DNA from 3 places in the Pseudonocardia sp. D17 genome. Region 1 is predicted to be linked to each of the others. Evidence: riboswitches for the same ligand, from Rfam matches in the RefSeq annotation. Region 1 holds a riboswitch; each other region holds the start of a gene.
The links. A riboswitch is a leader RNA that binds a small molecule or an ion and turns the genes downstream of it on or off. The one in region 1 is predicted to bind S-adenosylmethionine.
Positions count from the first base shown of each region.

Region 1 (9,845 bases):
CTGGCACTGCGAGGACCGCGTCATGGTCAACGGGCGCACCACGATCGTCTTCTGAGGAGGAACATGTGACCGCACGGCTCATCGACGGCAGATCGCTGGCCGCCCGGGTGCGCGACGAGGTCGCGACGCAGGTCGCCTCGATGGCCGAACCGCCCGGCCTGGCGACGCTGCTCGTCGGGGACGACCCGGCGTCGGAGATCTACGTCCGCAACAAGCGACGGCTGTGCACCGAGGTCGGGATGCGCGACCTGCACCGCCATCTGCCCGCCGACGTCACCCAGGCCGAGCTCGCGTCGACGATCGCCGGGCTCAACGCCGACGCCGCCGTGACCGGCATCCTGCTGCAGCTGCCGCTGCCGTCGCACCTGCGCCCGGCGGACCTGCTGGAGCTGATCGACCCGGACAAGGACGTCGACGGGCTGACCGAGGCCAGCGCGGGCCGGCTCGCACTGGGCAAACCGGGATTGCGGCCGTGCACCCCGTCGGGTGTGGTCCACATCCTCGACCGCGCGGGGGTCGAGCTCAAGGGCAGGCACGCGGTCGTGGTGGGCCGGTCGAACCTCGTCGGGAAACCGCAGGCGCAGCTGCTGCTCGAACGCGACGCGACCGTGTCGGTCTGCCACCGCCACACCGCGGACCTGGCCGCGATCACGCGCACCGCCGACGTGCTGGTCGTCGCGGCGGGCGTGCCGCACCTCGTCGGCGCGGACGCCGTGAAGCCCGGCGCGACGGTGGTCGACGTCGGCATCCACCGCACCGAGGCAGGGTTGTGCGGTGACGTCGACACCGCCGCGGTGGCCGAGGTCGCCGCCGCGGTCACCCCGGTGCCGGGCGGCGTCGGACCCATGACGATCGCCATGCTGCTGTGGAACACGGTGGCGGCCGCCCGCCTGCAACGGGTGGGCGGAACCGCCACGGTGTGAGGCCGCGCGCCGACTCAGCCCAGGCGCTCGTAGATGGTGGCGTTGGCGGTGCCACCCGCCTCGCACATCGTCTGCAGCCCGAAGCGACCGCCCGTCTGCTCGAGGACGCCCAGCAGCGTCGTCGCGAGGCGGGCGCCGCTGGCGCCGAGGGGGTGGCCGATCGAGATCGCGCCCCCGTTGACGTTCACCCTCGCCGGGTCCGCGCCCGTCTCCTTCAGCCACGACAGCACGACGGGCGCGAAGGCCTCGTTGACCTCGAAGGCGTCGATGTCGGCGATCGAGAGCCCGGACCTGGCGAGCACCTTCGCGGTGGCGGGGATGACACCGGTCAGCATGTAGACCGGGTCGTCGCCCACCGCGACCGCGGTGTGGATCCGCGCCCGTGGCGTCCAGCCGTGGGCGGCCGCGACCTCGCTGGTGGTGATCAGCAGCGCGGCCGACCCGTCGTTGTACGGGCTGGAGCTGCCGGCGGTGACCTTCCAGTCGATGTCACCGAAACGCTCGGTCCAGCGCTCGGCCGCGAACGGGGTCCGCAGTCCGGCGAGGGCCTCGAGGGTCGTCCCGGGCCGGACGGTCTCGTCGACGTCCAGGGTCGACACCGAACCGTCGGGATGGGTGACCTTCAGCGCGGCCACCTCGGCGGCGAACCGGCCCTCCCGCCACGCGGTCGCGGCGCGGACGTGGCTCAGGTGGGCGAACTCGTCGAGCTCGGCGCGGGAGAGCTCCCACCGTCGCGCGATCAGCTCGGCGCTCACGCCCTGCGGGACCAGCCCACCCGGGTAGCGGTCGGCGATCGTCGGTCCGTGCACGTCGACCTGCTTCCCGCCGACGGTGAACTGGCTGCCGATCGGGATGCGACTCATCGACTCCACCCCGGAGGCGACGACGATGTCGTACGCCCCCGCCACGACCCCCTGCGCGGCGAAGCTGATCGCCTGCTGGCTGCTGCCGCACTGGCGGTCGACCGTCACGCCCGGCACCGACTCGGGCAGCCCGGCGGCCAGCGCGGCGTAGCGCGTGGTGTTGCCGCTCTGCTCCCCGACCTGGCCGACCGCGCCGCCGATGACGTCGTCGATCTCGGCCGGATCGAGGCCGTCCACCCGCGCCAGCAGGCTGCGGATGGCGTGCGCGTGCAGGTCCACCGGATGGACGTCGTGGTATGCCCCGCCCGGCTTGCCCTTGCCCAACGGCGTCCGCACCGCCTCCACGATCACCGCGTCCCGCATGGCCACCTCCGCCTCGTCGCAGCGGACCGATCGGTCCGTGACGTCGAGGGTGCGCTCCGGGGACGACGCGTTCAAGACATGGGGGACCGATCGGTCCGTCTCGTTGCTCACATTCGTGCATTCGGCCGACGCCCGGCGCGCCACGGCGACGCGGCCGGCGTGCCAAGTGGCTCGCAATGACCGGACATTCGAGCGGTACCGAACGAATGCGGTGCACACCACATCCCCGTCCGGCGTCTTGACAGCGATGCGGCCCGCCGCGTTCAGTTGAACCGTCCATCCAGAGCGGCCGAGAGACCGGGCTCGTCGACGTCGCAGCAACCACGCGCCACCGCGCGGGGTGCTAACGCCCGGAACGATGGGAGTTCCCGTGCGCCGAGCGTGCCCGCCCGCCCCTGCGCCCGGTCCCGGCGTGCTGACCCGGCGCCGCCACCTCGACCTCTGCCGCCTCCGCGCCGCCGCCGGTCGCTGACGGTCGTCAGTCCCCCGGCCGACGGGCCGGACCGCGCTCGGCGCCCCCGCGTTCCGGGGCCGCCGTCCGCCGTCCCGGCCCCGGTGCCGTCCGTCCGGATCCGCCTGGAGGCAGCATGTCCCGACCCGCACTCGTCCCTGCAGCCCGCTCGGCCGTGCCCGGTCCACCATCCGATGTGGACGTCGTCGTCGTGGGTGCCGGCGTCGTCGGCGCGGCAACGGCCTGGCAGCTCGCGAGCCGTGGCGTCGAGGTGCTGCTCGTCGACCGCTTCGGCCCGGGGCACAACCGTGGCGCGTCGCACGGGACCAGCCGCATCTACCGCCAGACCTACGTCGCGGCGCCCTACCTGCGGCTCGCGGTCGAGGCCTTCGAGCTGTGGCGATGTCTCGAGGACGTCACCGGCGCGGCGTTGCTCCAGGTCACCGGCGGTGTCGACCACGGGGACCGCTCGGCGACGACCGCCCTCGCCGGCTCCCTCGCCGCGCACGGCATCGCCCACCACTGGCTCGACCCGCAGCAGGCCCGCGAGCGGTGGCCGGGCATGCGTTTCTCCGGGCCGGTCCTCGTGCAGCCCGACCGGTCCGGCCGGTTGCACGCCGACCAGGCCGTCGCCGCGCTGGCCGCCGCCGCGGTCGGCAGCGGGGCCCGTCTGCGTCACCACACGACGGTCGAGCGGCTGTCGGTACGCGGGACCGACCGCGTCGACGTCGAGACCTCGCAGGGGCGCATCCGTGCCCGCCGGGCCGTCGTCGCGGCCGGTGCCTGGTCGACCGGGTTGCTCGACGGTCTCGTCGACCTGCCGCCGCTGCGCGTGACGCAGGAGCAGCCCGCCCACTTCCCCGTGCGCGGCGACGACCCGTGCGGTCCCGTCGGGCGGACCGGACCCGCGTGGCCGACGTTCGTCCACCACACCGGCCCGGCCGACGGCTGGCCGTCCGGGGTGTACGGCCTCGCCGCACCGGCCCACGGTGTGAAGGTCGGCTTCCACGGGGTGGGCCCGGTGTGCGACCCCGACCGCCGGACGTTCACCGCCGAGCCCGGCCTGCTGCACCGGCTGCAGGACTACGTCGCGCGGCACCTGCCGGGGCTCGACGCCGACCACCCTGAGCCGGTGAGCTGCACCTACACCTCGACCCCCGACTCCGGGTTCTTCCTGCGCGCGCACGGCCCGCTCGTCGTCGCCGCCGGCTTCTCCGGACACGGCTTCAAGTTCGCGCCCGCGCTCGGCCGGGTCCTCGCCGACCTCGCCGCGGGCGCGGCCACGGAGTCCCCACTCGCCGCGGTTGGTTGACCGAACCGGTCGATCGACCCGCCTCGCACCGAGTCCTCGCAACCGAGTCCTGGACACCCTCTTCGACACCGACGCCCACCGAAGGACCACCATGCCCACCGACCGCCCCCTGCACCTCGCCGTCGAGCTCGACGGCGACGGCGCGCACCCCGCCGCCTGGAGGCGGGCCCGGCACGCCCCCGACCGGCTGCTGACCGCGGCCCGGGTCGAGCGCGTCGTGCGCAACGCCGAACACGCCGGCTTCACCCTCGCGACGTTCGAGGACTCCCTCGCCCCGCCGTCGCGCGGCGCCGATCTCGCCGGTCGCATCGGCGCCGTCGAGCGGGCCGCGTTCGTCGCCCCGCTGACCAGCGTCATCGCGGTGGCACCCGTCGTCTCGACGACCTACACCGAGCCGTTCCACGTCGCCTCCCAGCTGGCGTCGCTGGACTTCGCCGCGGCAGGACGCGCGGGCTGGGTCGTGGCCACCAGCGACGACGCCTCGGTCGCCGCCGCGCTCGGCCGGCCCGCCGTCACCGACCCCGACGGTCTGCGCCGCGAGGCCCGCGACGCCGTCACCGTCAACCGGGCGCTGTGGGACTCCTGGGAGGACGACGCGGCGATCCGCGACGTCGCCACCGGCCGCTACCTCGACGTCGACAAGCTGCACTACGTCGACTTCGTCGGCGAGACGTACTCGGTGAAGGGCCCGGCGATCGTGCCGCGGCCGCCGCAGGGCCAGCTGGTGGTGCTCGCCGCCGACGGACTGCTGCCGCCGGACCTCGTCGACGTCACGCTCGTCGACGAGCCGACCGTCGACGACGTCGGCGCTGCGGCGCGGCGCGCGGCCACCCCGCGGGTGTTCGCCGAGGTCGAGGTCGTGCTCGACACCGCCGACGGGGATGCGGTCGACCGGCTCTCCACGCTCGACGCCCACACCCCGTGGCCGGCGGCGCAACGGCTGCGCCACATCGGTTCCGCCGCGGGGCTGGTCGCCCTGCTCACCGACCTCGCCCGCGTGGTCGACGGCGTGCGGCTGCACGTCGCCGTCCTCGACGAGGACCTGCCCGAGCTGTCGGCGCGGGTCGTGCCCCCGCTGCTGCGCGCCGGGGTCGTGAGCCGGCCGGTCGCCGGCTCGTCGCTGCGCACCACCCTCGGGCTCCCGCGCCCGGCCAACCGGTTCGTCCCGCAGGAGGCATCCGCGTGAGCACCGTGTCCGACGACGTGCCCTACCCCGACGCGACGCTCCATCTCGGCGTCTTCTTCCAGGGCGTCAACCACTGGACGATCTGGACGCAGCCCGAGAGCGGCTCGCAGATCGACTTCACCTCGTTCCGGCGGATGATCACCACCGCCGAGCGCGGCCTGTTCGACGCGTTCTTCCTCGGGGAGGGGCTGCGGCTGCGTGAGGCGGGTGGACGGATCCACGACCTGGACATCGCCGGGAGGCCCGACGCGATCACCCAGCTCGCCGCCCTGACGGGGCTCACCTCGCGGATCGGGCTCGTCGCGACGCAGAACACCACGTACAACGAGCCCGCCGACCTCGCACGACGGCTGAGCAGCCTCGACGTCCTGTCCGGCGGGCGCGCCGGCTGGAACGTCGTGACCACCGACAACGCGTGGACCGGCGAGAACTTCCGCCGCGGGGGCTTCCTCGACCACGCCGACCGCTACGTGCGGGCCGAGCAGTTCCTGCACGTCGCCCGCGCGATGTGGGACGCGTGGGACGACGACGCCGTCGCGACGTCGGCCGAGGCCGCGAGCTGGTCGCGGCCGGGTGGCGTCGTACCGGTGCGGGCCCGCACGTCGCAGTTCGCGGTCGACGTCACGCCGGTGCTGCCACGCAGCGAGCAGGGCCACCCGGTGATCTTCCAGGCGGGCGACTCCGCCGCCGGCCGCGACTTCGCCGCCCGCAACGCCGAGGTGATCTTCTCGGCGCACGGCGGCGACTTCGACGACGCGCTCGCGTTCGCCACCGACATCCGGTCCCGGCTGCGCGCGGTGGGCCGGCCGGCCGACGACATCCGGATCCTGCCCGGCACCTCGATCGTGCTCGGCGACACCGAGTCGGAGGCCGAGGAGAAGCGCCGCTGGATCACCTCCGAGCAGGTCACCGGCGCGACCGCGCTGAACATCGCGAGCCAGATCTGGGGCATCGACCTGACCGACCGCGACCCGGACGGGCCCCTCCCGGAGGAGGCTCCGGTCGTCGCCGAGCGGACCGGGGCGATGGGCTCGCGCCGCTGGGACGACCAGGTCGCGCTCGTGCAGCGCTGGCGGGACGTCGCCGCCGAGCAGAAGCTCTCGTTGCGGGAGACCGCCGCGGCTCTCGAGCCCCAGCGCGGGCACACCGGCACGCCGGCGTCGCTGGCCGACAGGTTCGCCAGGTTCGTCCGGCACGGCGCCGTCGACGGGTTCAACGTCTCGCCGATCTTCACCCCCGACGGCCTCGACGACATCGTCGACCGGCTCGTGCCGGAACTGCAGGAGCGCGGGGTGTACCCGACCGAGTACCGGGGCACGACGCTGCGGGAGCACCTCGGGCTGCGCGACCCGCTGACCCGCCGCGGCTGACCGTGCCGATGAATGGTCCGAACAATTCGGAGCGGTTTCGGGAGAAAACATGCCCGGGGCCGCGCACGCCCCCGCCCCGATCGGCCCGAATTCGACATCGGGTCCCCCTGCGCTGCGCGCGACCTTTCGCCGGCGCTTTCCTGCCCTTTTCCTGGAGCCAGCACAATGGGCGAAATCGGCGATTCGCGGCCGGAACCCGCCGCGCGCACCGGCACCTCTCTCCGTGATCCGCGGCCCGCGGACACCGGGCCGGCACCCGGGCCCGCATCGGCACAGCGCGTCGTACCGCTGCGCCATCCGGGGCGGTGGGTCGCGACCGTCGTCGTCCTGGTCGTACTCGCCCAGATCGGGCACGGGCTGGTCACCAACCCGTACTTCCAGTGGGACCGGTTCGGCTACTGGTTCCTCCGGCCGGTCGTGCTCGAGGGCCTGCTCATCACGCTGAAGGTGACCGCGCTCAGCGCGGTGTTCGGGCTGCTGGGTGGCGTCGTGCTCGCGCTGTGCCGGCTCTCCCGCAGCCCGGTGCTGCAGCTGGTGAGCTGGGGCTACGTGTGGCTCTTCCGTTCCGTGCCGCTGATCGTGCTGCTGCTGTTCCTCTACAACTTCAGCGCGCTGTACCCGTCGCTCGGCCTGGGCGTCCCGTTCGGGCCGACGTTCGTGCAGTTCGACGAGACGGCCCTGGCGACGGAGATCGTCATCGCGGTCGTCGGCCTGAGCCTCAACGAGGCCGCCTACGCGGCCGAGGTCGTGCGCGGCGGCATCCTCTCGGTCGACCAGGGCCAGCACGAGGCCGCCGCGGCACTGGGCCTGCCACGGCGCTACCAGTTCCGCCGCATCGTCGCCCCGCAGGCGCTGCGCTCGATCGTGCCCAACTACGTCAACCAGCTCATCGGCTTGATCAAGTCGACGTCGCTGGTGTTCTACGTGTCGCTGCTCGACCTGTTCGGCCAGGTGCAGAGCCTCGGCAGCACCTATCCCGGCGACATCGTCCCGCTGCTCATGGTCGCGACGGTCTGGTACGTGATCCTCACCAGCATCGTGTCCGTCGTGCAGTACTACGTCGAGCGCCGGTTCGCCAGGGGCTCGGTCCGGACGATGCCGCTGACGCCCTTGCAGAAGCTGCGGACCGGCGTCGCCGAGCTTCGCGGCCGGATCGCGGCAGGAGCCCTCCGATGACCACCGACGCAGCCACCCCGGCCGGAATCACCGGTTCGGCCCCGGGAGGAACCGACCCGGCCACCGACGTCCGGCCCGCCGCCGTCGAGATCCACGGCGCACACAAGTGGTTCGGCCCCCACCACGTCCTCGCCGGCGTCGACCTGACCGTGCGACCGGGCCAGGTCGCGGTCGTCCTCGGCCCGTCCGGGTCCGGGAAGTCGACGCTGCTGCGGTCGATCAACCACCTCGAGAAGCTCGACCACGGCTACGTCAGCGTCAACGGCGAGCTCGTCGGTGTGCGGCGGCACGGCGAACGGCTCAAGGAGCTCAGCGAGCGCGCGATCCTGCGCCAGCGCGGCGGGATCGGCTTCGTCTTCCAGAACTTCAACCTGTTCCCGCACCTCACTGCCGCGGAGAACGTCGCCGCGGCCCCCGTCGCGACCCGCCGGGCCACGCGGTCCGAGTCGCGCGCGCGGGCCGCCGAGCTGCTCGCCCGCGTGGGCCTCGGCGACAAGGCCGACGCCTACCCGCGCCAGCTGTCCGGCGGCCAGCAGCAGCGGGTCGCGATCGCCCGGGCGCTGGCCCTGCGCCCCGGCGTGATCCTCTTCGACGAACCGACCTCCGCGCTCGATCCCGAGCTGGTCGGGGAGGTTCTCGGCGTCATCGAGGACCTCGCCAGCACGGGCACGACCCTGATCGTGGTCACCCACGAGATCGGGTTCGCCCGCAAGGTCGCCGACCTGGTCGTCTTCCTCGACGACGGCGTCGTCGTCGAGCAGGGCACCCCCGCCGAGGTCATCGACCACCCCCGACACCCCCGCACCCGCGAGTTCCTCGCCAAGGTGCTCTGAGCGAACCACCAGGAGACCAGCACCGTGTCCAGCCCCAGACAGACAACCGCCGTCCGCCGTTCCCCCGTGAGCGGCGACGGTCGCGATAGCGACTATCGCCGCTCACGAGGTCCTGGGGGCTCCGGTCCCCGGTGGGCACGCATCGCCGCGGCGGGCGTCGCCACCGTCGTGCTCGGGGCCACCGCGGCCGCGTGCGGCGGCAGCGCGCCCGCGGCGACGGGCAGGACGGAAGGCACCACGAGCGTCACCATCGGCGCGCTGTCCAACGGCGCCGCCAAGGAGACCGCGCTGCAGGTCCCCGTCGTCGAGTCGATCCGCAACGAGGTGCCCAGGTCGGTCCTCGACAGTGGCACGCTCGTCATCGGCTCTGGCAGCCTGCCGACCGGGTCGCCGCCCCTCGGGTTCGTAGGGACCGACCAGAAGACGTTGACCGGCTCCGAGCCCGACCTCGGCAGGCTCGTCGCCGCCGTGCTCGGCCTCGAACCCCGGATCGACAACGCGACCTGGGCGAACCTGTTCGTCGGTATCGACAGCGGGCGCACCGACGTCGGCTTCTCCAACATCACCGACACCGAGCAGCGCAAGGAGAAGTACGACTTCGCCTGCTACCGCCAGGACAACCTCGGGTTCGAGACCCTCGCGAGCAGCCCGTGGAACTTCGACGGCACCGCGGCGAGCCTCGCCGGCAGGACGGTCTCCGTCGGCAAGGGCACCAACCAGGAGAAGATCCTGCTGCAGTGGCAGAGCGAGCTGCAGGCGCAGGGCAAGACCCTCGACGTCAAGTACTTCCCGGACATCAACAGCACCTACCTGGCGCTTTCCTCGGGCAAGATCGACGCCTACTTCCTGCCCAACCCGAGCGTCGCCTACCACGTCACCCAGACCGCGGGCACCCCGACGCCGACACGCAGCGCGGGCAAGTACTCCGGAGCGGGCGCCTCCCTCCAGGGCCTGATCTGCGCGACGACGAAGAAGGGTAACGGCCTGGCCAAGCCCGTCGCCGACGCGATCAACCACCTCATCCAGAATGGCCAGTACGCGGCCTGGCTCGACACCTGGAACCTGGCGAACGAGGCAGTCCCGACCGCCCAGATCAACCCTCCGGGCCTGCCGCTCAGCAACTCCTGACGGCACGCGCGCGACGCCGCGCCGCCCCGCACGACGCACGGAAGGAGCGGGATGACCATCCCGTCCGAGGTCCGGCCCGAGTCCGCGTCCGACGCCGACGCGGAGCGGGTGCTCGACAACCCCGCCCACGCCTCCCTGTCCGGGCCGCACCGGCGGTTCGCCCAGGTGCACGGCCAGGCGCTGCGCTACCACCCCGACGTCTCGGTGTTCACCGCGCTGCCGAGCGCGGCGGAGCCGTCG
Region 1 is NZ_BPRG01000257.1:60,212-70,056, reverse strand. Features, by position in the region: gene purU (formyltetrahydrofolate deformylase) at 1-55, shown strand, start outside; gene folD (bifunctional methylenetetrahydrofolate dehydrogenase/methenyltetrahydrofolate cyclohydrolase FolD) at 66-923, shown strand; gene PSD17_RS35060 (thiolase family protein) at 938-2,149, opposite strand; SAM riboswitch class I at 2,423-2,514, shown strand; gene PSD17_RS35055 (FAD-dependent oxidoreductase) at 2,737-3,912, shown strand; gene PSD17_RS35050 (LLM class flavin-dependent oxidoreductase) at 4,004-5,098, shown strand; gene PSD17_RS35045 (NtaA/DmoA family FMN-dependent monooxygenase) at 5,095-6,468, shown strand; gene PSD17_RS35040 (amino acid ABC transporter permease) at 6,634-7,644, shown strand; gene PSD17_RS35035 (amino acid ABC transporter ATP-binding protein) at 7,641-8,477, shown strand; gene PSD17_RS35030 (ABC transporter substrate-binding protein) at 8,544-9,605, shown strand; gene PSD17_RS35025 (GNAT family N-acetyltransferase) at 9,657-9,845, shown strand, end outside.

Region 2 (9,845 bases), on a different contig from region 1:
CGCCTTCGCCGGCCCCGACAGCCGCGGGATCACCCACGCCTGCGGGTCGGCCTCCTTGAGGTGATAGATCGACCGGTGCGCGACGTACTCGCGCAGCTGCCCGAGGGTCCCGTCGCGCTGCAGGTGGTGCGACACCCCGCGCACCCCCGGCCCCACCGGCTCGACGAGCAACGACTCCACCTCGGCGGCGACGTCGTCGCCCGGTTCGACGTCGGCCCGCAGCGCCGCGAGGAAGACCTGCTCCAGCTCCCGGCGCAGGCCGAGGACCGCCGGGTCCCACTCGCGGTCGTCGTCGACGCCGGCGAACCCCCGGTAGTGCAGCTCGTAGCAGCAGTGCAGCGCGAGCTGCAGGTCGTCGCCGTAGGGGTCGGCGTCCGCGGTGTCGACGGCGGGGACCGGATCGCCGCGCAACGCGGCGACGACGGCCCCGGACAGCGGTCCGCGCGGCGTGGGCAGCTCGGGCGCCGCGGTACGGGGGCGGTCCAGCGTCCCGGTCATGCCTCACGTCCTTCCTGTCGCACCTTGCGCCGGTGGCTCGCGTCGCAGATCGGGTAGCGCTTGCTGCGGCGGCAATGGCACACGGCGGTGACGGCGCGGTCCGAGCGCACCCGCGACCCGTCGGGCAGCTCCAGCTCGACCGGGCCGCTGACCAGAGCCGGGCCCTCCTCGGTCAGCACGATGCGGGTCGGCTCCGGCCGCCCGAGCCGGTGCTCAACCACGACGGGCCTCGACGACGACCAGCTCCTCGAGGTGTGCGCCCGGCTCGATGAGACCGCTGCGCTCGAGCAGCTGGGCACGCGAGCGCATCACCGGCCCGAACGGGATGCGCGCGCGGTCGACGACGTCGGCCGCCAGCCCGGCGGCGGCGAGCCGCTCGAGCGTGCGCTCGGGGCCGCACACCGCGGAGTGCACCAGCAGCAGCGTGCCGTCGTCCTCGAGGTGCTCGGGCGCGCCGTCGCAGATCCGGTCGAGGATCGCGCGCCCGGTCGGGCCCGCGTCCCAGCTGCGGCCGCGGGTGTGCCGGGGCAGGACCGAGGTCTCCGACGGCACGTACGGCGGGTTGGCGACGATCAGCCCGAACCGGCGGCCGCGCACCGGCTCGTACAGGTCGCCGCGGTGGACCCGGACGGGTGTGCGGTGCAGCAGGAAGTTCAGCCGCGTGGTGGCGACGCAGCGTCGGGAGAGGTCGACGGCGGTCACGGACTGCGCCCCGGCCCGCGCGCCGGTGAGCGCGAGCGCCCCGGTTCCGGTGCCGAGGTCGAGGACGTGCCGCCCGTGTGCGAGCTGGGCGACGCGGCCGGCGAGCAGGTGGGTGTCGGACTGGGCCTTGTACACCCCGGGAGGACAGAGAAGGATCACGTGCGGTCCTCGGTGCGGACGGGGGTCCGCGCGGACCCGTGGACGACGGCAGGCATATCGGTCCATACCCGGCTCGGCGGCGCTTAAGCCTGTTCCCCGTCGGCCGCCGCTGCATCCCGTCGCCGGCGGCTCCGTATCGACACTCCGGTATTGACACCCCGCGGGCCTCGCTGCCTACAGTGGCAGCAGACCCATCCAGAGCGGCCGAGAGACCCGGCTCGACGACGCCGCAGCAACCCCCCGCCCCGTGCGGGTGCGGGTGCTCCCGCCGGGGTCGATGGAGGACGTCATGGACGGCACCCGGCCGGCGTTGTCGCGGCGTCGTCACGTCGACTTCGGACGCACGGAGGCCGCGCTCTGTCGGTGACCCCGCCCGCCCCCCCGGTCACCCCTCCCGACATCGGAGCAACGCCATGTCCGTCGACGCCGTGCCCACTCACACCCCGCCCACTCACACCCCGCCCACTCACACCCCGCCCATCCACACCCTGCCCGCACCTGCCCGCTCGATCTCCGCGGAGCCCTCGCCACGGGAGCGGCGCCGCGCGCACATCGCCGCCCGGCTGCTCGACGGCCTCGAGTCGCTCCTGGAACGCAACCGGGCGCTGCTCGGTGACCCGGACGCGGGTGCGCTGCACGTCGAGCTGATCGCGGCGGAGGTCGCGCACGAGCTCGCGATCGCCCGCGCGGCGTTGCGGCGCGCGCCGGCGCTGCAGCCGCCGCGGCCCACCGGCCCGGCCGGCGCGCCGAGCACCCCGGCCGTGCCCGGCGAGCCCACACGACCCTGATCCCGCCCGCGGCGGGCGCCGCGACGCCGGCGGCCGGGCAGGCGCCCGGCCGCCGACGGGGCCGTCGCGTCCCGAGCCGAATGTCCGGCGCATCGGCGACCGCATCCCGAATCGTCCTGCGGAATGGGATCGGGGCCGCGGTGTTCGGACAGGTCGATCCCGTCGACACCGCGTTTCGGTCCGTGTGTGTCACATCGTCGCCCGGAGGATTGACGCCGCCCGCGTCCATGTACGTAGAGTGCAGAAGTTCCTCCGGGGACACACCATCCAGAGCGGCCGAGAGACCTGGCTCGACGACGCCGCAGCAACCCCCCGCCCGAGCGGGTGCGGGTGCTAAAGCCGGGAGCGATGGAGGATGCGATGTTCCTGGGAGTGCGGCGGTTGCACGTCGACCTCAAGCGCACGGCCGGAGCGGTCTGTCGGGTCTGACGACCCTGGCCCGTCCACGCTCGTGCACGAGAGGTCACCTCATGGCCCACCTCCGTCTCGCCGTCGCCCTCGACGGCGCAGGATGCGCAGCGAGTACACGGGCTCGACCCTGCGCGACAACCTCGGCCTGCACCCGCCCGTGGGCCTCGGCGAACCACACCGGCCACGCGCCGTCCTGACCCCGAACCCGTCCGACCGCCGACCACGACCGGCCCCGTCCGGCCCACCCGCCGACGGGGACGCTCCCTCCCGAAGAAGGAACCACCGATGACCGCACGATCGCGCCGGGCAGCGATGTTCCCGGCCCTCCTCGCCGCCGCCGCACTGGTGCTGGCCGCCTGCGGCGGGGGGAGCTCGGGAACGGAGGCCGACGCGGGTCCGCCGCGGGCCGGCGGCACGCTCACCTTCGCCGTCGGCAGCGACGCGGGCTGTGTCGACCCCCAGCAGGTCGCGAGCAACGACACGATCTACTCCGTGCGTCAGCTGGTCGACTCGCTGACCGACCAGGACCCGAGGACCGGAGAACTGAAGCCGTGGCTGGCCACGGCGTGGCAGACCTCCCCGGACGCCAGGAGCTTCACCTTCACCCTGCGGACCGGGGTCACGTTCTCCGACGGCACCCCGCTCGACGCCGCGGCGGTGAAGGCCAACTTCGACCGCATCCCGTCGCTCGGGGTCCGCGCGGCGCTCGCGAAGGGCTACCTCGCCGGGTACGCGGGGACGACGGTGCAGAGCCCGACGCAGCTCACCGTGAGCTTCACCCAGCCGAACGTCCAGTTCCTGCAGGCAACCTCGACCCACAGCCTCGGGATCCTGTCGCCGGCCTCGGTCGCCAGGTCCGACGACGACCGCTGCGCCGGTGTGATCGGCTCGGGTCCGTTCACGCTGCAGAGCTATGTCAAGAACGCGTCGATCACGCTCGCCAAGCGGCCGGGCTACGACTGGGGCTCGTCGCTGTTCGCCCACCCGGGCGAGGCGTACCTCGACACCCTGCGGTTCACGATCGTGCCGGAGTCCGGTGTCCGGACCGGCTCGCTGCAGTCCGGTGAGGTCGACGCGATCGGCAGCATCGGGCAGCAGGACGAGGCGCCCCTGACGGGTGCCGGCGACCAGCTGCTCGCCCGCTCCAACCCGGGAATCGTGTTCGGCATCGGGTTCAACCTCAGCAAGCCCGTCGTCGCCGATCCCGCTGTGCGACAGGCTCTGTCGTTGGCGATCAACCGCCAGGACATCGTGGGCGGGGTCTTCCCGTCGCAGACCAGGGCGGCGACCAGCGTGCTGGCCTCGACGACGCCGTCCTACGCCGACGAGTCGGCGCTCGTCGTCTTCGACGCGGCCAAGGCGCGGTCCGTCCTCGACGCGGCCGGCTGGGTCCCCGGGCCCGACGGCATCCGCGCCAAGGACGGCCAGGAGCTCACGATCCCGGTCACCTACGCCCCGGTCGCCGGGACCAACCAGCCGGCGCTGGAGCTGATCCAGCAGCAGGCCAAGGCCGTCGGCATCGACATCCGGATCCAGCAGGTCCCGGTCGCGCAGCTGGCGAGCCAGCAGGCCGCGGGCGACTTCACCGCACTGTGGGGCAACCTGACCCGGGCCGATCCCGACCTGCTGCGCAGCCAGTTCTCGGTCGCCGGCTCCAACTTCTACCGGATTCCGCAGAGCCCGCTCGAGCCGGTGCTGGTGGCCCAGGCGGGCGAGCCGGACCCGGCCGAGCGCACCCGGCTCGTCGGCCAGGCCCAGCAGCTGTTGCTCACGCAGGGCTTCTACGTGCCGGTCGTCGAGCTGACGACGGTGCTGGCGGTGGGGCCGACCGTGCACGGCGTCACGTTCGACGCGTCGTCGCGCATCCAGCTGCACGACGCGTGGAATTCGGCCTGACGGTTCGAGGAACGGAGCTCGTCGTGCGCGGGGGAAGTGACCCGGGGGAAGTCGTGATAGGGGGAACGTCGTGACCGTGCCGACCGAGCGGGTGACCCCGTCGTGACCCGGTACCTGGTGCGGCGCATCGTCACCGCGGTCGCGGTGCTGTGGGCCGCCTACACCGTCAGCTTCGCCGTGCTGTACCTGTTGCCCGGCGACCCGGTCACGACGATGGCGAGCGGCGGGCTCGACGGCGAGCCGCTCTCGCCCGCCGCGATCGAGGCGCTCAAGGCGCGCTACGGCTTCGACCAGCCGGTGGTCGTGCAGTACGGCAACCGGCTGTGGGAGGCGCTGCACGGGAACCTGGGCACGTCCATCCAGACCGGCGAGGACGTGCGGAGCGCCGTCCTGGCGGCGTTGCCACCCACGCTGCAGATCGCGCTCGGCGGCCTGCTCGTCGCCGTCGTGCTGGGCACCGTGGTGGCGGTCGTCGCGACCTACACACGGTTCCGCTGGCTGCGCCAGGGCCTCATGGCGCTCCCGTCGCTGGCGGTCTCCCTGCCGGTGTTCTGGGTCGGGCTGATGCTGGTGCAGATCTTCGCGTTCGACCTGCACCTGCTGCCGTCGGTGGGGTCGACCGGCTTCCGGTCGCTGGTCCTGCCGTCGGTGACGCTCGGCCTGCCGACGGGCGCGCTGGTCGCGCAGGTGCTCGCGAAGAGCCTGCAGACCGCGCTCGACGAGGCGTACGTCCAGACCGCACGGGCGAAGGGCGTCGGGCGCGGCGCGATCCACCTGCGCCACGCGCTGCCCAACGCCGTCATCCCGGCGCTGACGGTGCTCGGCTACGTGGCCGGCAACCTGCTCGCCGGGACGGTCGTGGTGGAGACCGTCTTCACCCGGCCGGGACTGGGCCGGCTCATGGTGCAGGCCGTCGGCGTCCAGGACATCCCGATGGTCCAGGGGATCGTGCTGTTCTCCGCGGTGGTGTTCGTGGGCGTCAACCTGCTGGTCGACCTGGTGTACCCGGTGCTCGACCCGAGGATCACGAGGGGGGTGCCGGCGACCGCATGACCGAGCTGCTGATCAGGCCGGACTCGACGGAGGCCGCCGCGCCCGCGGGCGTGGCCCGGTCCGAGCCGTTGTCGCGCAAGGAGCGGCGCCGACGGTTGCTGCGCTTCCTCGGCCGCAGACCGGGGCTCCTCGCTGCGGTGGTCGTCGTGGCGCTGGTGCTGCTCGCCGCGTTCGCGCCGGGCGTGCTGGCGCCGGGCGACCCGAACGTCGGGGTCGTCGCCGACAAACTGCGCCCGCCCAGCGGCGCGCACGTGTTCGGGACCGACTACCTGGGCCGCGACCTCTACACACGCGTCGTGCACGGCGCGTCGCTGTCGCTGCAGGCGACGCTGATCGCCGTCGCGGTGGCGCTCGTCGTCGGCGGGCTGATCGGCCTGCTCGCGGGCTTCGTCGGCCGCTGGGTCGACGAGGCGCTCATGCGCGTCGTCGACGTGCTGCTGTCGATCCCGGCGATCCTGCTCTCGCTCGCGCTGATCACCGCGCTCGGCTACGGCACGGTGAAGGTGGCGATCGCGGTGGGGGTGGCCAGCGTCGCGAGCTTCGCCAGGGTGATGCGGGCGGAGACCCTGCGCATCCGGCAGTCGACCTACGTCGAGGCGGCCAGGGCGATCGGCACCCGCCGGCACGTGACGCTCGCGCGGCACGTGCTGCCCAACGCGGCCGGCCCGGTGCTGGTGCTCGCCGTGCTGGAGTTCGGGCTGGCGATCCTCGCCATCTCCTCGCTGTCGTTCCTCGGCTACGGCGCGCCGCCGCCCGCGCCGGAGTGGGGCTCGCTGATCGCCGAGGGTCGCAACTACCTGGCGACGTCGTGGTGGCTGTGCGCGCTGCCGGGCCTGACGATCGCCGCCACCGTGCTGTCGGTCAACCGGATCTCCCGGGCGCTCGACGGGGAGTGGGCGCGGGCCCGATGAGCGCACGGCTCGTCGACCGCCGCCCCGGCCACACCGGAGAAGGGGTTCAATGAGGTTCCAGGTTCTCGACATCGTCCCGCACACACCGCACCCGGTGACCGGGGAGATCGTCTCGGTCCACGAGCGGCTGCGCCGGGTCGTGGAGACCGCGGTGCTGGCGGAGCGTCTGGGGTTCGACTCGTACGCCGTCGGTGAGCGGCACGCGGGGGAGTTCGTCTCGTCCGCACCCACGGTGCTGCTCGGCGCGCTGGCCCAGGCCACGAGCCGGATCCTGCTCTCGACCGGGGTGACGGTGCTCTCGCTGCTCGACCCGGTCCGCGTCGCGGAGGACTACTCGACCATCGACCAGCTCTCCGGCGGCAGGCTCGAGATCGTGATCGGGAAGGGCAACGAGGACAAGCACTTCCCGCTCTTCGGGCTGGAGCTCGCCAAGCAGTACGAGTACCTCACCGAGAACTACGAGCTGCTGCGCCGGCTGCTGCGCGAGGAAGGGGTGTCGTGGAAGGGCACCCACCACGCGGACCTCGACTCGGTGACGACGCACCCTCGCCCGTTCGACGGCCCGTTCCGGATCTGGCACGGGTCGGCGACGTCCACCGTCGCGGTCGACCTCGCCGCGAGGTGGGGCGATCCGATCTTCTCGGCGAACGCGTTGCAGCCCAGGGAGAACTACCTGGTGCTGATCGAGCGCTACCGCGAGCAGCTGGTGGCCAACGGGCACGACCCGGCCGTCGGCTACGTCGGCTCCGGCTCGGGCGGGCTGTTCCTCGCCGACACCGACGCCGAGGCCGTCGCGCAGTACCGGCCGATCTACGAGGGGTTCGCCGCGAAGATGCGCGCCGCGCACGCCGGCGACGACCGGCCGGGCAAGGTGACGTCGTTCGCGACGATCGAGGAGGCCGTCGCGCACGGGCCGGCGCTGGTCGGGACGCCGGAGCGGGTGGCGGAGAAGATCGTCGACTACCACAAGTCGTTCCGGCACGACGTGCAGTCGGTGTCGGTCAACCCGACGCTGCCCTACGCGCAGCAGCAGGAGGTGCTGACCCGATTCGCCGAGGAGGTCGCCCCGCTGGTGCGGCGCGAGGTGACGACGACCCTGTGGGGCCCGCACGATTCCGGCCGGGCGAAGGGCTTCACCGCCTGACCGGAGCCCCGGCCCCCGGAGGCGTGCGTGTCGCCGGGACGGCCGGGGCGGCCGTGGCCGAAGCGGTCAGGGCACCGGCCTCGACCGCTCCGGGGCGTGCTCCGGGTGCGGCGCGAAGTCCGCCGGACGGGTGCCGCCCCGGCCGGTGAGCTCGCCGAGCCGCCCCATGGTCCACAGCTCGAGCGCGACGACCGCGAACGCGATCACGAACCCGGTGCACGCCAGCGCGACGGCGACGTCCTCCCACATGGTTCCTCCTCGCCTCGACACGGAAATGTCGTGTCACGACATATAAATATCGTAGCACGATGGAAGTCCTCCGGGTTCCCTCGATCGGTCAACCGGTTCGGCTCGCGACGATCTCCGCGGCCAGGTCGCGCAGCTTGCGGTTGCGCAGCTGACTGGCCTCACGCAGCGCGGCGAACGCCGCGTCACGCGTCACGCCGTCGCGGACCATCAGGATTCCGATCGCCGCGCCGATGGTCCGGCTGCTGTCCAACGCCTCCCTCAGCTGGTCGGCGCGGTCCCGGGCCGCGGCGGCCGCCAGCACGAGGCCCGCGGCGACCGCAGCCGCGGCGACGACGTCGTCCCCGGGGGGCGGCGTGGCCAGGTAGACGTTCAGGCTCGCGGGGACGACGTCGGGCAACGGATGGCTCAGGACGGACCGGATCGCGGTCTCGGCGCGCATCCGGCTGCGGAACCCGGGCCAGCGCCGGTCGTCGGTCGCCGCGAGGTCGAGCCGCACGGGCTCGCCGGCCGTCAACGCATGCAGGCACGGGCTCTCGCCGACCTCGTACTGGATCCGGTCCGCGCGCTCGGCCAGCGGATCGCTCGCCGCGGCCGTGGCCGGGCGCGCGCCGACCCGGCGGGTCACGCTGACCGAGGCGACCCCGGGGACCCCGTCGCGCACGAGCGCGACGACGGCGGTCTCGACCGCGCTCCCGGCCGGTCGCGGCCCGCCCGCGGCCGACAGTGCTCCCGCGGCCGAGGGTGCGCCGAGGTCGAGCAGGAGCGCGAGGAGGTCGGCCGGGGGGAGATCGTCACCGCGGCCGTCGACCTCTTCGGGACCTCCGGTGCCGGGCTGATGGTCGCCGACGAGCAGGACACGCTGCGCTACGCGGCCGCGACCGACGGGCCGGGCCGCGTCCTGGAGGAGGTGCAGAGCGAGACCGGGCAGGGGCCCTGCGTCGACACCTTCGTCGACGGCAGGCCGGTCGCGACCGACGACCTCGCCGCCGAGCAGCGCCGGCCCGCGAGCCGGGACGTGCTCGTCGGGCACGGGGTGCGCGCGGTCCTCGGCGTGCCGGTCCGCCTCGGCGGTGTCGTCGTCGGCTCGCTCGACGTCTACCTGGACCGCCCGCACCGCTGGGACGACTCCGAGCACGCCGCGCTGACCCGCTACGCCCAGGTGCTGCAGATGAGCCTGCGCTCCGCGCTGGCGGCCCGGCACACCGGCGAGCTCGTCCGCCAGCTGCAGTACGCCCTCGACTACCGCGTCGTGATCGAGCGTGCCGTCGGGTACGTGATGGCGGCCCGGCGGACCGACGCCGTGACCGCGTTCGACCTGCTGCGCCGCGCCGAACTGCTGGCCACCGGCCGGCTGCCCGGGCCGGACCGCGGGAGCGGATAGACCTCGGCGGACGCGGATAGCCGAGCGGAGGCGGGGTAGGCGGACGCCATGACGTCGTTCGGCTACACCCTCATGACCGAACAGCGCGGTCCGCGCGAGCTCGTCGCCGACGCGGTCGCGGCCGAGCGTGCGGGCTTCGACTTCGAGGTGATGAGCGACCACTACTTCCCGTGGCTCGACGAGATGGGCCACGCCCCCTACGCATGGAGCGTGCTCGGCGCCGTCGCCACGGCCACCGAGCACGTCCCCTTCATGACGTACGTGACCTGCCCGATCATGCGGTACCACCCGGCGGTCGTCGCGCAGAAGGCCGCGACCGTCGGGCTGCTGTCCGGCGGCCGGTTCGCGCTCGGGCTCGGGGCGGGGGAGAACCTCAACGAGCACGTGGTCGGCCGCGGGTGGCCCACGGCGGACGTGCGCCAGGAGATGCTCGACGAGGCCGTCGCGATCATCCGGGACCTGCTCGGCGGCGGGTACGTGACCACGCAGGGCCGGCACTTCCGGGTCGACTCCGCGAAGCTGTGGGACCTGCCCGACGGCGGCGTGCCGCTCGCCGTCGCGGTGTCCGGGGCGCAGTCGGTGCAGCGGTACGCGCCCGTCGCCGACGCGATGGTCGCGGTGCAGCCCGAGGCCGAGCTCGTCCGCGGCTGGGA
Region 2 is NZ_BPRG01000113.1:105,132-114,976, reverse strand. Features, by position in the region: gene PSD17_RS18680 (iron-containing redox enzyme family protein) at 1-498, opposite strand, end outside; gene PSD17_RS18675 (CDGSH iron-sulfur domain-containing protein) at 495-719, opposite strand; gene PSD17_RS18670 (HemK2/MTQ2 family protein methyltransferase) at 712-1,359, opposite strand; gene PSD17_RS18665 (hypothetical protein) at 1,773-2,147, shown strand; SAM riboswitch class I at 2,408-2,502, shown strand; gene PSD17_RS18660 (ABC transporter substrate-binding protein) at 2,844-4,454, shown strand; gene PSD17_RS18655 (ABC transporter permease) at 4,557-5,507, shown strand; gene PSD17_RS18650 (ABC transporter permease) at 5,504-6,418, shown strand; gene PSD17_RS18645 (LLM class flavin-dependent oxidoreductase) at 6,468-7,562, shown strand; gene PSD17_RS18640 (hypothetical protein) at 7,629-7,811, opposite strand; gene PSD17_RS18635 (ANTAR domain-containing protein) at 7,900-8,325, opposite strand; gene PSD17_RS18630 (GAF and ANTAR domain-containing protein) at 8,329-9,192, shown strand; gene PSD17_RS18625 (TIGR03557 family F420-dependent LLM class oxidoreductase) at 9,241-9,845, shown strand, end outside.
Region 2: linked by a shared signal. The riboswitch ahead of PSD17_RS18660 (ABC transporter substrate-binding protein) and the one ahead of PSD17_RS35055 (FAD-dependent oxidoreductase) in region 1 are both predicted to bind S-adenosylmethionine.

Region 3 (9,845 bases), on a different contig from region 1:
CGCCGGCACGACCGTGGGGTTGCGTGCGGACAGGCGGGCCGGAACAGGGTCAGCCGTACGGCAGCGCCAGCCCCGGCCGCGGCCACGTCGTCCGGTACAGCACGCCGCGCCCCGACGAGGTCACGTACGCCGTCCGCATGTCGTCGCCACCGAAGCAGATGTTGGTGACGAAGATGTCCTCCCCCGGGATCGGGACCTCCTCGACCAGGCCGCCCTCCGGCGAGACGACGCTGATCAGGCCCGTGTACAGCGTCGCGACGCAGACGTTGCCGCCCGCCTCGACGGCGAGCGAGTCGAACCACTGGTACTCCGCGGAGCCGTGGAGCAGCCGCCCGCCGTGCCGGGCCCGCGACGACGGGTCGGCCTTCACCTTCCCGGGGCTCTCGATCTCCCACGACCACAGCCGCCCCGACACGGTCTCCGAGACGTGCACGTACCGGCCGTCCGGGGAGAGGCCCACCCCGTTGGCCGACACCAGCGGGAAGACGACCTCGGTGACCCACGAGCCGTCGGCACGCCCGTAGTAGAGGCCGCCGTGGTCGATGTCGCGTGGCCGCTGCTTGCCCATGTCGGTGAACCAGAACCCGCCGCCGTCGTCGAACACGATGTCGTTGGGCCCGCGCAGCCCGACACCGTCGACGTGGGTGTAGAGGTCGGTGACCTCGCCGTCGGGGGTGACGCGCTGGATACGGCCGCCGATGTAGCCCGCCGGCTGCGGGCCGGGAGCGGTGAGACCGTCGCGCTCGCTCCAGGAGAACCCGCCGTTGTTGCAGACGTAGAACGCGCCGTCCGGGCCCAGGGCCGCCCCGTTGGGCCCGCCACCGCACTCGGCGACGACCGACAGCGTCCCGTCGGGCGCGATCCGGGTCAGTGTGCCGCGCTTGATCTCGACGACGACGACCGACCCGTCGGGCATCACGACGGGCCCCTCCGGGAACTGCAGGCCCGTCCCGAACTCGGAGAACCTCACGACTGCTCCTTCCACATGCCCGCGAAGTACAGGTCCCGCGTGACGTAGCGGTCGACGCCCTTGACCGAGGGCTTGGTGATCGTCGACAGGTAGCTGCGCGAGAGCCACTGGATCGGCAGGTCCTTGTTCACCGCGAGCTCGACCTGCTGGTAGTCCGACGCCCGCCGGTCGGGGTCGGTGGTGGCTGCGGCGTCGGCCAGCAGCGTGTCTACCTGCGGGTTGGAGTACTTGCCGTAGTTGACCGAGCCGCCGGTCTGCACGATCCGGCCCGCCCCGGGGAACGGGTGGTCGAACGCGGACAGGCCGCTGGCCATCTGGAAGTCGCCCGCCTGCAGGACGTTGCCGGCGAACTGCGCGAGGTCGAAGTACTGCACGTGCACCGTGACCCCGATCGCGGCCATCGACGCCTGCACGAACTCCCCGAGCGGCACCGAGGACCGGTCGGTGAAGTAGCTGAACGTCGGGTCGCCGCCGCTCGCGACGTACTGCGCCACGAGGTCCTTCGCGCGGGCCTGGTCGTAGCGCGGGTAGGCGTCGGACGCCGCCGGGGTGTGCCACCTCGTGGAGCCGTCGAACAGGCTGTCGGCGGCGACGAGCTGGTTGGAGAAGAAGCTGGCGCCCAGGGCCTGCGGGTCCATCGCGGCGACGGCCGCCGCACGCATTCGTGGGTCGTCGAACGGCGCCTTCGTGACGTTGAAGTAGTTCAGCACGCCGCCGCTGCCGGGCCCGTAGTAGACGCGCAGGTCCGGGTTGGTGAAGGCGCGCACGAGCTCCTGGTTGAAGCCGCCGTTGATCATGTCGACGTCGCCGTTGGTCATCGTCGTGTAGCGGCTGTCGGTGTCGGGCAGCGGCCGGATCTCGACGCCGTCGAGGTAGGGCTTGCCCTGCTGCCAGTAGTCCGGGTTGCGGACCAGCTCCATCTTGTTGTCGCGCACCCAGGTCTTCAGCACGAAAGGCCCGGCCCCGACGGGGTGGTTGCCGATGTCGTCGCCGTACCGCGTCAGCGCGGCCGGCGAGATGATCATGCCGAGGGTGCCCGAGCTGAGCGGCTGGGCGAACACGGTCGGGAAGTCCCCGAGCGGGGCCTTGAGCGTGAAGCGGACCGTGAGCGGGTCGACGGCGGTCATCGACGCGATCTGCATGGCGTAGACGTGCGCGGGCGAGGCGGCCTTGTCGATGTGCCGCTGGGTGTTGACGACGACGGCGTTCGCGTCCAGCGGTGTCCCGTCGGAGAACCGCACGCCCTCGCGCAGACCCAGCGTCCAGGTCGTGCCGTCGTCCGACGTGCTCATCGACTTCGCGAGGTACGGCTGGGCGGACCCGTCGGGCATCAGCTTGAGCAGCGAGTCGTAGACGCCGAGCGCGGCGAGGTTGGCGTTCTGCCGCGTCGGGTCGAAGCTGATGATCTCCCGGTCGTTGCCGATGACGAGGGTCCCGCCGCGCTGCGGGTCGCCCTCCTTCGCCGGGTCGCCGCCGTAGGGGTCGACGAGGTGCACCCGCTGCGGCCCTTCGGCCGGCGGGCTCGCCGACCCGCAGGCCGTCGCGACGAGCGCCGCGCACAGCGCGGCCACCACCGCGATCGTTCTGGACGTCCGGGCACGCACGGGCATCGCCACTCCCCATCGAGCGTCGGTCCGGCGCGGGCGTCCGTCGATCCGTCCGCGTGCAGGAGTCGCCTGCGTCACACAGCGTGCGGCCGGGCCGCCGGACCGGACCACCGAGGGGGCGCGAGCTCCCCTGACGATCCGTGCGAACCCGGCGGACGGGTCACCAGCCCGCGACCGACCCCGCGTCGACGGGCAGCGTGACGCCGGTGACGAAGGAGGCGTCGTCGGACATCAGCCAGACGACGGCGGCGGCGACCTCCTCGGGCTCGCCGATGCGCTGCAACGCCTGCGGCTTCATGATCTGCGCGAGCCGCTCGGGGCTCGCCCCCCGGGCGAAGCCGGTCATGATCGTCCCGGGGGCGACCGCGTTGACCCGGATCAGGTCCTCGGCGTACTCGACGGCGGCGTTCTTCGTCAGGCCGACCAGCCCGTGCTTCGCGGCGGTGTACGGCGCGAGCCGCCGCACCCCGCGCAGCCCGGCGTTCGACGCGGTGTTCACGATCGACCCACCGCCGCCTGCGAGCATCGCCCGGATCTGGCGCTTCATGCCGAGGAAGACCCCGCGCAGGTTGATCGCGATGACCCGGTCGAACTCCTCGTCGGCGATGTCGGCCAGCAGCTTCCCGCCCCCGCCGACGCCCGCGTTGTTGTGCGCGAAGTCGAGCCGGCCCCAGCGTTCGAGGACCCCGGCGACGAGCGCGTCGTGGTCGGCCGGTTGCGCCACGTCGCAGACCTGGAACTCGGCCGTGCCGCCGGCCTTGCGGATGATCGCGACGGTCTCCTCGCCGCCCTCGCGCGCGGACTCGAGGTCCGACACCAGCACCGACGCGCCCTCGGCGGCCGCACGCACGGCGGTGGCCCGGCCGATCCCGCTCGCCGCACCCGTGACCAGACCCGACTTGCCCTCCATCGACCCCATCGGCCCAGCGTGGACGCCCGCGCCGCGCCGGGCAGCGGGATCCGTGCCGGATTCCCTGTCGCTGCGTGCGGCGCGGGCGGGGCTGCCCTCGCTCAGGCGCTGTAGGCCGGCCGCAGGCCCGGGCGGTCCCACGTCGTGCGCCACAGCACGCCGGTGCCCGACGCGGTGATCCACGCCGTCCGCAGGTCGGGACCGCCGAAGCAGATGTTGGTGATGGCGGTGTCCCCACCGGGCGGGACACGCGTCGCGAGCAGCTCGCCGCCCGGCGAGACGACGTTGATCTCCCCGGCCTGCAGCGTCGCGACACACACGTTGCCGTCGGCGTCGACGGCAAGCGAGTCGAGCCACCGCATCCCGGGGAACCCGTACAGCAGCCTGCCGCCGTTGCGGGTCGCCGGATCGCGGCGGATGCGACCGGGCCCGTCCAGGTCGAAGGCCCACAGCCGGCCCGGCGTCGTCTCGGCGACGTAGACGGTCCGCCCGTCCGGGGCGAGCCCCACGCCGTTGGCCTGCATCATCGGGTAGACGGCCTCGACGATCGACGAGCCGTCGGCCGTGGCGTAGTAGAGCCCGCCGTGGTCGAGCTCGCGCGGGCGGATCTTGCCCATGTCGGTGAACCAGAAGCCGCCCTGGTCGTCGAAGACGATGTCGTTCGGGCCGCGCAGCCGGTGGCCGTCGACGTGGGTGTAGAGGTCGGTGACCTCGCCGTCGGCGGTGACGCGCTGGATCGAGCCGCCGACGTAGTCCTCGCCCTGCACACCGGGCACCGCGCGCCCGTTGCGGGTCGTCCAGGTCGACCCGCCGTTGTTGCAGACGTAGAACGCGCCGTCGGGGCCGACCGCCGCGCCGTTCGGGCCGCCCCCGCACTCGGCGACGGTCGTCCGGGTGCCGTCCGGCGCGACCCGGGTGAGCCGTCCGCCCTTGATCTCGACGACCACGACCGAGCCGTCGTCCATCGCGATGGGGCCTTCGGGGAACTCGAGCCCGTCCGTCGCGACCTCGTAGGTCAGGTCGTCGTCGACCTCCGGCGCACCGCTGCGCATGTCGCCTCCTCGGGGACCGCGCCTGCCGCGACCGCGGCGGCGCGCTGCGAGCGTGCCGCCGTCCCCGGTGCCGGGGCCAGGGACCGGCGCGCGGGATCCCGTGACGATCCGTGCGGCACCGTCAGACGACGCCCCGGTGACCGAGGCCCGACGGGGGCCCGACCGGGGCCCGACCGGGCCGGTCAGGGCTGGCGGTGCGCCCGCGAGTGCCGCCAGCCGGCCAGCAGCGCGCGCAGGCCGGTGACCAGGGCGATCGGCTCGTCGACCATGACGTGGTGCGCGGCCGTCGGGATCTCGATGAGCGGGACGCCGCGGCCGAGCCGGTCGACGATCATCTCGCCCATGTCGGCCGGGACCAGCCCGTGCTCGGCCCGGAACAGCGCCACCCGGCAGCCCGGGACGGCGAGGTCGCCGGGCGCCATCGCGGTGCGCGCGAACATGGCCGGGTCGAACTTCCAGCTCCAGCCGCCCTCGACCGGGCGCAGCGAGTGCTCGGCGATATGCCGCACGACGTAGGGCAGCTCGCTGTCCTGGTCGGGCACCAGCCGGAAGTGGCTCAGCGCGTCCTCCCGGGTCGGGTAGACGCGCAGCGGGCCGAACGCCCGCCGCTCCCGCGCCGCGGTCTCCTCGGGCGTCTGCTCGCGCACCGGGGTGTCGACGACGACCGCGCCCGCCAGCTGCTCGCCGTGCCGCTGCGCCGCGACCAGCGCGACCATGCCGCCCATGCTGTGCCCGATCACGACGGGCATCGGACCGGTGCCGGAGGCCTCGGCGACGGCCATGACCTCGTCGGCCCAGCTCGAGAGCGCGTACCCGGCGGAGCGGCGGCCCGAGTCGCCGTGCCCGGAGAGGTCGACCGCGACGACGCGCCTGCCGTCGGGCCGGGCGAGCAGCGGTCCGATGTGGTCCCACCAGCGCGCGTGCGCGGCGCCGCCGTGCACCAGCACCAACCCGTCGCCGGGCGGGCCCCAGGCCCGGTAGCGGACGTCGACACCGTCGACCCGCACCTCGCCGGGCTCCGCCTCGGTCGCGACGGCGTCGGTGAACCACGCGGGGACGCCGGTGTCGGAACGCTGGGCGGCCGACGTCGATGCGGCAGGGACGGCTGCGGACACGGTGGGCTGCTCCTTCTTCGGGATGCCCGACCGTACGACACCGTGCCCGACGACGTCCCGCCATGGCCGCTCCGCGACCGGACACGTGCCCCACCCGGGCTGCGACGCTTGACACAGTCGGACCGGGCAGGTTGAGTCGGGGCGGCCCGTCGCGGGGTCCCCGGACGGACCACCGCGGTTCATCCGCCCTCCTCCCGACGGTCCCACGGTGCGCTGCAGGCGCACCAGGGCACAGCGCGGCCGACGACTGTCCGCTCCAGCACGTCCCGTCGACCGCCCGGAGGGCCACATGACCCCTGCACCCGATGCGCGAACCCAGCCGGGACGGCGGGCGGCGTCGGTGGAGGTGGTCGTCATCGGGGGCGGTGTCATCGGCGCCGCCGCCGCCTGGCAGCTGGCCAGGCGCGGGCACGACGTGCTCGTCCTGGAGAAGGACGAGCTGGGCCACCCTCGCGTCACCTCGCACGGCGCGACCCGGATCTACCGGCAGAGCCACACCTCGCCCGCTCAGGTGGAGCTGGCGGTCGAGTCGCTGCACCGGTGGCGCGAGCTGGAGCACGAGACGGGCGCGGCGCTGCTGCACCTCACCGGCGGGATCGACCACGGCGACCCCGTGCGCACCGCGGCCGTGGCCGCATCGCTTGCCGCGCACGGCATCCGACACCAGTGGCTCGAGCCGGCCGAGGCCTCGCGGCTGTGGCCGGGGCTGCGGTTCGACGGGCCCGTGCTCCACCAGCCGGACTCGGCAGGCCGGCTGCGCGCCGACCAGGCCGTCGCCGCGCTGACGGCCGCGGCCATCGGGCGTGGTGCCACGGTGCGGCACTCGACGCCCGTCGAACGGGTCGACGTGCTGGACGACGACCTGGCCGAGATCACGATCCCCGGCGGGACCATCCGGGCCCGCCGGGTCGTGCTCGCCGCGGGCGCCTGGACCGCCGGGCTGATCGGCGACCTCGTGGCCTTGCCGGCGCTGCGCGTCACCGAGGAGCAGCCGACGATCTTCCGTCCCGTCGGCGCGACGCCGTGTGTGGTCGGCGACGTCCGGTGGCCCACCCTGATCCACCACATCGGACCCGCGCAGGGGTGGCCGGCCTCGGTGTACGGGATCGGGGTGCCCGGGATCGGGGTCAAGGTCGCGTTCCGTGGGACGGGCCCCGACTGGCAACCCGACGTGCGCGATCCGCGGCCGGAGCCCGCGCAGCTCTCGCGGCTGCAGCGCTACGTCGAGCACTACCTGCCGGGCCTCGACGCCACCGACCCGGCGCCGCGCTCGTGCACATTCGTGTCCACACCGGACGCCGGGTTCCTCGTCGACCGAACCGGTCCGCTCGTGGTCGCCGCCGGCTTCTCCGGACACGGGTTCGCCGTCGCGCCCGCCCTGGGGCGCATGGTCGCCGACCTCTCCGCCGACGCGCCGACGGCCCGCACGCTCAGCCCCGCGGCGAGCCGCTGACCCGACTCACACCGCCCGGAATGTGACCGCCGCCACGGTTGCGCACCCGTCGGCCCGCCCCGTACGGTCTCGCTCAGGTCAAGAGCGCCAGCGTCAAGCCCCGGCTCGCTGGCCGGCAACCCTCCTCCGCGGCGGGGTGCTCCGGGTGACGACCAGGCCGTCGCGGAACGCGCGTCGGCAAGCGCGGACCCGCCGACACGCCCCGGGTCCCTGTTGGACCGGAGGTCCGTCGTGTCCGTTGTGCTCCAGGCCGCCCGCCCCACCGCGCCCACCGTCCCCGCCGACGTCGCGGCGCACGCTCTCCCGGCCCCCGCAGCCAGCTGTCTCCCGGCCCTCGTGGGCACCGGGCTGCCGGTCCCGCTCGTCGACGGCACGACCGTCGCGCACGCCAACCTGGACCTCGCCGCGAGCGCCCCGGCCCTGCGCTCGGTGGCCGACCGGGTCGCCGCGCTGCTCCCGTACCACGCGAGCGTGCACCGCGGCGCCGGCTACGCGTCGACCGTCTGCACCGCTGCGCTCGAATGGGCCCGCACGACCGTCGGCCGGTTCGTCGGCGCCCGCTCCGACGACGTCGTCGTCTTCACCCGCAACACCACCGACGCGCTGAACCTGCTGGCCGGGGCGGTGCCCGGCGCGGTCCTGTGCCTCGACGTCGAGCACCACGCGAACCTGCTGGCCTGGCGCGGCGGCGAGCACCGGGTGCTGCGCGCGGCGGCCACCGTCGACGCGACCCTCGCCCAGCTGCGGGCCGCTCTCGAGGCCCGGCCCACGGCACTCGTCGCGATCACCGGGGCGTCGAACGTGACCGGCGAGGTGCTGCCGCTCGCCGAGATCGCCGACCTCGCCCACTCCCACGGGGCCCGCCTCGTCGTCGACGCGGCTCAGCTGGCCCCGCACCGCCGGGTCGACATCGCGGCGACGGGCATCGACTACGTCGCGCTCTCCGGCCACAAGCTCTACGCGCCCTACGGCACCGGCGCCCTGGTCGGCCGCCGCGACTGGCTCGACGTCGCGACGCCCTACCTGGCGGGTGGCGGCGCCGTCGTGCGGGTCGACGCCGTCGGCGACGGCTCCCCCGCCGAGGTCACCTGGACCGCCGCCCCGCACCGGCACGAGGCCGGGACCCCGAACGTCCCCGGTGCCGTCGCGCTCGCCACCGCGTGCGAGGCGCTGGACGCCGTGATCGACGAGGCCGCTCCCGCCCACGAGCGTGCCCTCTCCGAGCGGCTCGACGCCGGCCTCGCCGACATCCCCGGCGTCCGGACCCTGCGGATCTGGCACGACGCGCCCGACCGGGTCGGCGTGCACAGCCTGACCGTCGACGGCTACCCGGCGGCCCTCGTCGCCGCCTACCTGTCCGCCGAGCACGGGATCTCGGTGCGCGACGGCAAGTTCTGCGCGCACCCGCTGCTGGCCCGCCTCACCGGCTGGGCCGAGGGTGCGGTCCGGGCGAGCCTGGGCCTGGGCACGACGGCAGCAGACGTCGACCGGCTCCTCGCCGCCCTGCGCACGCTCGTCACCGACGGCCCGGGCGTGGCCTACGAGTGCGTCGACGGGCGCTGGCTGCCGACGGCCGACGGCCGGGACACCGACCCGCTCGGCCTGGGCATCGGCGACGAGGTCACCGGCGCCGGGCGCGGCTGCGGGCACTGACACCCGCCCTCTCCCGCGCGGCCGCCTCCCGGCCGGATCCTCCGGTCGGATCCGCCGTCCGCTTTTCGACCCCTCGACGCACGGGTAGGCGCCGGAGAATCATCGGCGCGGACCGCGCGGCCCCGACGGCCTCCGGTCCGACGGCGGTCCGACGACGAGCGCGGGGGATGCAGTGGGCGCAACGGGGAACGGCACGCCGGACGTCGACATGTCGAGGAACGGCCGGCCCGGGAACGGGCCGGTGACGACAGGGTCCGGCGGCTGCGGCACGGGCGGACGGCCGCGGATCGTGGTGATCGGCGGCGGGTTCGCCGGCTTCGCGGCCGCGAAGGGGCTGACCGCACGGCTGCCCGACGCGGAGGTCGTCGTCGTCAGCTCGACCGACTACTTCCTCTACCTCCCGCTGCTGCCCGAGGTCGCGACGGGGGTCCTGGACCCCAGGAGGGTGTCGGTGCCGCTGTCGACCGCCCTCCCCAAGGCCGACGTGGTCCTCGGCAAGGTCGACGCGATCGACCTCGACGGGCGCACCGTCGGGTGGGTCGATCCCGAGGGCGGCCGCGGGGAGACGTCGTGGGACCGGCTCGTGATCGCGGCGGGCAGCGTCAACGCCCTGCTGCCGATCCCCGGCGTCGCCGAGCACGCGCACGGGTTCCGCGGCATCGCCGAGGCGGTCTACCTGCGCGACCACCTCGTCCGCCAGATCGACCTCGCCGCGGTGACCACCGACCCGGCCACCCGCGACGCCCGGTGCACGTTCGTCGTGGTCGGCGCGGGCTACACCGGTACCGAGGTCGCCGCGCAGGGCGTCCTGTTCACCGAGCAGCTGCGCCGGGCGCACAAGGCGTTGCGGGGACAGCGGGTGCGCTGGCTGCTCGTCGACGTCGCCCCACGTGTGCTGCCGGGCCTGGACGAGCGGCTCTCCCGTTCGACCGACCGCGTGCTGCGCGAGCGCGGCATCGAGATCCGCACGGAGACCTCCGTCGAGGAGGCCCACGCCCGGGGCGTCCGGCTGACGGGCGGTGAGGACGTCGCGAGCCGCACGCTCGTCTGGTGCGTGGGGGTGCGGCCGGACCCGCTCGTCGCCG
Region 3 is NZ_BPRG01000044.1:18,601-28,445, forward strand. Features, by position in the region: gene PSD17_RS08205 (SMP-30/gluconolactonase/LRE family protein) at 50-970, opposite strand; gene PSD17_RS08210 (ABC transporter substrate-binding protein) at 967-2,580, opposite strand; gene PSD17_RS08215 (SDR family NAD(P)-dependent oxidoreductase) at 2,738-3,496, opposite strand; gene PSD17_RS08220 (SMP-30/gluconolactonase/LRE family protein) at 3,589-4,539, opposite strand; gene PSD17_RS08225 (alpha/beta fold hydrolase) at 4,722-5,654, opposite strand; gene PSD17_RS08230 (FAD-dependent oxidoreductase) at 5,944-7,107, shown strand; SAM riboswitch class IV at 7,184-7,297, shown strand; gene PSD17_RS08235 (aminotransferase class V-fold PLP-dependent enzyme) at 7,339-8,760, shown strand; gene PSD17_RS08240 (NAD(P)/FAD-dependent oxidoreductase) at 8,969-9,845, shown strand, end outside.
Region 3: linked by a shared signal. The riboswitch ahead of PSD17_RS08235 (aminotransferase class V-fold PLP-dependent enzyme) and the one ahead of PSD17_RS35055 (FAD-dependent oxidoreductase) in region 1 are both predicted to bind S-adenosylmethionine.